One region of the Pseudomonas sp. GW821-FHT02H09 genome, then DNA from elsewhere that is predicted to be linked to it. Evidence: predicted binding sites of a transcription regulator. Region 1 holds the regulator's gene; the other holds the start of a gene.

Region 1 (3,417 bases):
ATGCAGGAAGAACCCAGCGAAGAAGCCATGGCTGATATGTTCGCTGACCTCTACCACAGCCCGACCAAGCGGGTCGGCTAAGGTAATAACGAATAGATTGCAGTGAATCTACATCGATGGTCTGCCATGCATTGTTTCAGTGGTGAACGCGCAGCCAGTTATGTGGCCTCCGTCTAAGTAAGACAAGGTATAGAAAGAACATGGGCAGCATGCATCCCGTACAGGTGATTGCGGTGACCGGCGGCAAAGGTGGCGTCGGGAAGACTAACGTGTCAGTGAACTTGTCCCTGGCTCTAGCTGAGCTCGGCCGGCGCGTCATGCTGCTGGATGCCGATCTGGGGCTGGCGAACGTCGACGTTCTGTTGGGACTGACACCCAAACGCACTCTGGCCGATGTGGTCGAGGGGCGTTGTGAGTTGCGCGATGTACTGCTTCAGGGGCCAGGCGGCATTCGCATCGTCCCGGCAGCATCCGGTACGCAGAGCATGGTGCATCTGAGCCCGGCCCAACATGCCGGCCTGATCCAGGCCTTTAGCGATATCGGCGACAACCTCGACGTGCTGGTGATCGACACCGCCGCCGGTATTGGTGATTCGGTTGTCAGTTTTGTTCGCGCGGCCCAGGAAGTGCTGCTGGTGGTCTGCGACGAGCCGACCTCGATCACCGATGCCTATGCCCTGATCAAATTGCTCAATCGTGACCATGGCATGAACCGCTTCCGTGTGCTCGCCAACATGGCGCAGAGCCCGCAGGAAGGTCGCAATCTGTTCGCCAAGTTGACCAAGGTCACGGATCGCTTCCTGGACGTAGCCTTGCAGTACGTCGGTGCGGTTCCCTACGACGAGTGTGTGCGCAAGGCTGTGCAAAAGCAGCGTGCGGTCTATGAGGCCTTCCCTCGTTCGAAGTGCGCCCTGGCGTTCAAAGCCATTGCTCAGAAAGTCGATACCTGGCCGCTGCCTGCCAATCCACGCGGGCATCTGGAATTCTTCGTCGAGCGGCTGGTGCATCAAACGGCAGGGCCGGTGCTATGAGCGCCAGCGGGTACAACCTCTACAAGGCGTCGGCACGTGACAGCCAGTACGAGCTGATCGAGCGCTATGCGCCACTGGTCAAGCGTATTGCCTACCACTTGCTGGCACGCCTGCCAGCCAGTGTTCAGGTCGAGGATCTGATCCAGGCCGGGATGATCGGCTTGCTGGAAGTGTCGACCAAATACGACGCCAGCAAGGGCGCGAGTTTTGAGACTTATGCGGGGATCCGCATTCGTGGCGCGATGCTTGATGAAGTGCGTAAAGGTGACTGGGCTCCACGTTCGGTACACCGCAATACCCGGATGGTCAGTGACGCAATCCGCTCAATTGAAGCTAAAACCGGACGTGACGCTAAAGATCACGAGGTTGCGGCCGAACTCCAATTGAGTCTCGATGATTATTACGGGATTTTGAACGACACCTTGGGTAGTCGGTTGTTCAGCTTCGACGATCTGTTGCAGGACGGCGAGCATGAAGGGCTGCACGAGGATGGCGCGAGTGCTCATCTCGAGCCGTCGCGTGATCTGGAAGATGAACGCTTCCAGGCTGCGTTGGCGGACGCGATTGCCAATTTGCCGGAGCGTGAGCGACTGGTGTTGGCGCTGTACTACGACGAAGAGCTGAACCTCAAGGAAATCGGTGAGGTCCTGGGAGTCAGCGAATCGCGGGTCAGCCAGTTACACAGCCAGTGCGCGGCCCGTTTACGGGGGCGTTTGGGGGAGTGGCGAGCGCGCTGACAGGCAGTGTGGGGACACTGCGAACGAGGCTGGTATGGCGTAGCCGCACCGGTCACGGCCCGTTGTGCTCCATGCAACCGTTGAGTGTTACGCCGAATTGATTGAATGGCGCGTTCAGGTGCTGGGCGCGTTTTAAGACTGCTTGGAGGTCGAATTGGACAAGAACATGAAAATCCTCATCGTTGATGACTTCTCAACGATGCGGCGGATCATAAAAAACCTGTTGCGTGACCTTGGGTTCACCAACACGGTCGAGGCGGATGATGGTACTACCGCGATTCCGGTCCTCAACAGCGGGAGCATCGACTTTCTGGTAACGGACTGGAACATGCCCGGCATGACCGGTATCGACTTGCTGCGCCACGTGCGTGCCGATGAAAAGCTCAAGCACCTGCCGGTGTTGATGGTGACGGCCGAAGCCAAGCGCGAGCAAATCATCGAAGCCGCTCAGGCCGGCGTGAACGGCTATGTGGTCAAACCATTCACGGCTCAGGCGCTGAAAGAGAAGATCGAAAAAATCTTCGAGCGCATCGGTTGATATGCGGAGCCAGTCCGCCACGGGGGAGCTATGGAGCATAACGAATCTTCACTGGGCGATTTTGAATCGACCCTGAAAAAACATGCCAGCGAACTGGTCGAAAGCCTTGAAAAAGGTAAATTCGGCGACGCCGTGCAACTGATCCATGAGCTCAACCAGACCCGTGATCGCGGCCTGTACCAAGAGGTAGGCAAGCTCACCCGCGAGCTGCATAGCGCAATTGTCAATTTTCATATTGACCCGCACATGCCGCAAGCCGAGGAGGTTTCACAGATCACGGATGCCACTGAGCGCCTGTCCTATGTGGTCAGGCTGACCGAGGCTGCGGCCAACCGCACCATGGACCTGGTCGAGAACAGCACCCCGTTGGTCAATGGCCTGAGCACCGAGGCTCAGGCCTTGAGCGTGGACTGGGGACGGTTCATGCGTCGTGAAGTCGGTGCCGAGGAGTTCCGTGAACTGGCCCGGCGGGTAGACGGTTTCCTGACGCGTAGCGAGCAACAGACTCGTGTCGTGTCGAGCAATCTCAACGACATCCTGCTGGCTCAGGATTACCAGGACCTCACAGGCCAGGTGATCAAGCGCGTGACCCAATTGGTCACGGAAGTCGAAAGCAATCTGCTCAAACTCGTGTTGATGGCCAGTCACGTCGACCGGTTTGCGGGCATTGAACATGACCGCGAATCGATCCTCGCGGAAAAAGATCCGGAAAAACATCTGTCTCAGGGTGAAGGTCCGCAGATTCATGCCGATAAACGTGAAGACGTTATGTCCGGTCAGGACGATGTAGACGATTTGCTTTCCAGCCTTGGATTTTAGGCCGACTTATCAGGAGCACCCATACACATGAGCTTCGGCGCCGATGAAGAGATCCTTCAGGATTTCCTGGTTGAGGCCGGCGAGATTCTTGAGCAACTGTCCGAACAACTGGTTGAGCTTGAAAGCCGACCAGATGATGCGGACTTGCTCAACGCAATTTTTCGCGGTTTTCACACTGTAAAAGGGGGCGCCGGCTTCCTCCAGCTCAACGAGCTGGTGGAGTGCTGTCACATCGCCGAGAACGTCTTCGACATCCTGCGCAAGGGTGAGCGTCGGGTCGACTCGGAATTGA
Region 2 (3,417 bases), on a different contig from region 1:
TACCTGCTGCCGTTGACGAGGTGCTGTCGGTCTTGCTGGTGTCGGCACTGTCAGTGATCGTGGTTTTGCTGGACGTTGTAGAAAGGCTTTGATTGATCGAAACGGAAGTGACACTGACCATGGGTGGTTGATCCATGTGAGTTTAGGGATAACCTCCTCATCGACGTAAGCGGTACAAGCTTGAGATTTATCGTGTACCGGCCCGGATACCGAGCCGATACACAATCACGCCTGGAGGTGCCCGGTCATGCACTCAGACGTGCAGTCACCTCGTTCAGTTGCCCCGACAACCCGTGCAGATTCTGGCTCGCCGCTTCGGTGCGCTGCACGTTATCCAGGTTGGTACTGGCGATGCAGGTGATCTCGGTGAGGTTGCGCGAAATATCTTCGGCGACCGAGGTCTGCTGTTCGGCGGCGGTGGCGATTTGGCGGTTCATGTCGCGAATCGCTTCCACCGCCACAGTGATGCGCTCCAGCATCGCACCGGCCTGAGTGACCTGCTCGACGCTTTCCTCACTGCGCGACTGGCCACTCTCGATCGCCTGGGCCGCATCCACTGCGCCGGTTTGAACAGTCTGGATGATTTGATTGATCTCGATGATCGACGCCGCAGTGCGCTGAGCCAGGCTGCGCACTTCATCCGCGACCACGGCAAATCCACGCCCGGCCTCACCGGCACGGGCCGCTTCGATGGCCGCGTTGAGCGCCAGCAGGTTGGTCTGTTCGGCGATCCCGCGAATCACTTCCAGCACCTTGCCGATGCGCCCGCTGTCGGCCTCCAGACGCCGGATAACCGTAGCGGTATTGGCGATTTCACCGCGCATTTGAGTGATGGTGTGAATCGTCCCCTGCATGACCTTTTCGCCCTGCCGAGCAGAGTGATCGGCATCATCGGCAGCCCGCGCCGCGTCGGCGGCGTGGCGGGCGACTTCCTGAGCGGTGGCGGACATTTCGTTCATCGCCGTGGCGACTTGATCGGTGCGGTTGAATTGCTCGTTGGTACCGTGGGTCATGAGGCTTGCAATGGAATTCAGCTCACCGCTGGCACTGTCCAGATCCGAGGCACTGCGCTGCAAATGGCTGAAGGTTTCTGCGAGAAAATCCCTTAGCGTATTGGCGGCAACGGCCAGCTTGCCCAACTCATCCTGACGATTGCTCGCCACCCGCTCGGCAAAGCGACCCTGACTGAGTTGCGCCACATACTCGATCAGCTTGCGGATCGGCTCCACCAGATGGCGGTTGACCAGCCACAGGCTGAACAGACCGATCAACAGGCCCGAAGCAAGCATCACCACAATTCCCAGCAGCACAGTGCGATCGGCGCTGGCGCTGATCAATGTCGATTGCTCGGTGCCTTGCTTGCGTAACTCGTTGACCAGCTCGCTCATTTGTTCACTGGCGGCGCGGTCCACGCCTTTGACCGCAGCGTCTCCGGCCGTTGGATCAGCACCTGCCGCCAGATAAGCGTCGCGGCCCTTCTGATAGGCCGTACCCAAGACCCGGTGTTCCTCACGCAGTCGCTCAATGCGTGTCTTGAGCTGTGCATCGATTCCAGGTTGGCTGGCCAGCTGGCCAAGAATGCCCTGAACATCGCGCTGGCGATCTTCAAACTGCGTCCAGTACTTGTCCAGGTCAGCCGGCTGCTTGCCACGCAGCAGGACGTTTTTCCATTCCTGTACCTGAACTTTGAATTGCAGGTTGGCCTCATCGATCAGTTGTGAGGTGTGCAGCGGGCCTTCGATCAGATTGTGATAGCTCTGAACACCGCTGGAGAGAAAGTGAAAGCACGCCAGAGCAATCAACAGCATCGCAATCAAGCTGCCGCTCAGCATTGCCAGAATTTGAGCTCTCAGGGATTTTTGCAAAAACATCGAGTGGGATCTCATGACAGGGATAAAGCAGGCCATCTAGGGGCATGCATGACGTCTAGACATCCCTGTCACCAACAACCAGGCCTATGGCCAAAACACGAAAGATTACGTGAGCGTGATCGGCGCGCTGTTCGCATTCTTTAAAGGGTTCCGACCACTGGTCATCGCTCACTCGCCCGCGTCGCCAAACTGTCACAAAACCGTCAAACAGCCTTGCCATGATGCGGTTCAAGTGAGCCTGTGAAACGTCCTACAGGCACCTCCCGCCAGCGAGACTCCATGAACCACAGTATCGACCAACGCCATCGCGACTCTGATCTGTTCGGCCTGCTCTACGGTTTCAGTTTTCGCCCCGGCGAACGCGGCCGTGAAATCGATTCGGCCAAGGCTCTGGAATGCTTGAAACAACCCGCTGACACAGACGAGTTTCTCTGGTTGCACCTCAACCTGGCCCACGCCGCCTGCGAGCGCTGGATGAAAACCCATCTGGATTTGCCAGAAGAATTCTTCGAAGCGCTGCATGAAGGTTCACGTTCTACACGCATCGAACACGTCGATACGGCGCTGCTGGCAGTGGTCAACGATGTGGTGTTCAACCTGAGCAGCATGGTGTCTTCGGACATCTCGACCCTGTGGGTCTGCGCCCGCAGCCGCCTGATCATCAGCGCCCGCCTGCAACCCTTGCACTCAGTGGACAAGCTGCGTTCCTCGGTCAAGGCCGGTGAACGCTTTCGCTCGCCACTGGAACTGCTGGTACATCTGCTGCGTGATCAGGGCGAAGTGCTGACCCAGATCGTGCGCAAAACCAGCATCAGCGTCGACCAGATCGAAGACCAGCTATTGTCCTCGCGCCTGTCCACCAACCGCGCCGAACTGGGTACAAACCGCCGGGTGCTGGTGCGCCTGCAACGCTTGTTGGCGCTTGAACCGGGGTCGTTGCTGCGGCTGCTCAACCGCCCACCGCAGTGGCTACAGAAGGAGGACGTCAAGGAGCTGCGCAAGTCCACGGAGGAGTTTGCGCTGATCATCAACGACCTCACGGCCCTGGGCGAACGCATCAAACTGCTGCAAGAAGAAATCGCCGCCAACCTCAACGAACAAAGCAACCGCACCCTGTTCACCCTGACCGTGGTCACTGTGCTGGCGCTGCCGATCAACATCATTGCCGGCTTCTTTGGCATGAACGTCGGTGGCATCCCGCTCTCGGGCGACCCCGAGGGCTTCTGGATTCTGGTGGCACTGGTGGCGACCTTTACCGTGCTGGCCGGGCGTTGGGCATTTCGCAAGCGCCAGGATTATTGAGTCAAGCGGGCTTGCACAATCCCTGTAGCAGCTGCTACGGATCGCGTTGCGGCTGGGGCTATCGGGCAGTTTGTATTGGCTGTTTACGCAGTTGTTCCAAGCCTCGCTCAACAACTGAAAAAATCCCGGACCGGGCAATCGGTTCGGGATTTTTTTATCCAGCGAATCAGACTCAGGCAAGCGCAACACGCATTTCGTCGAAAAATCAGCGTATTAACGACCTTTTGCTCCAGCATCCGCTGGA

What was found. Region 1 encodes FliA, which starts transcription of late flagellar genes. Its sites were predicted from a motif close to CTAAAGTTTNNNNNNNNNNNGCCGNTAA; they were not measured.
Region 2: the regulator FliA is predicted to act here: its motif matches at 1,988-2,015, upstream of AC07VR_RS30715 (methyl-accepting chemotaxis protein).

Annotation. Positions count from the first base shown of each region.
Region 1 is NZ_JBWKVA010000014.1:63,897-67,313, reverse strand. Features, by position in the region: gene flhF (flagellar biosynthesis GTPase FlhF) at 1-81, shown strand, start outside; gene fleN (flagellar synthesis regulator FleN) at 201-1,031, shown strand; gene fliA (RNA polymerase sigma factor FliA) at 1,028-1,768, shown strand; gene AC07VR_RS19190 (chemotaxis response regulator CheY) at 1,935-2,306, shown strand; gene AC07VR_RS19185 (protein phosphatase CheZ) at 2,337-3,125, shown strand; gene AC07VR_RS19180 (chemotaxis protein CheA) at 3,153-3,417, shown strand, end outside.
Region 2 is NZ_JBWKVA010000036.1:23,613-27,029, forward strand. Features, by position in the region: gene AC07VR_RS30710 (hypothetical protein) at 1-121, opposite strand, end outside; gene AC07VR_RS30715 (methyl-accepting chemotaxis protein) at 246-1,871, opposite strand; gene AC07VR_RS30720 (transporter) at 2,151-3,173, shown strand.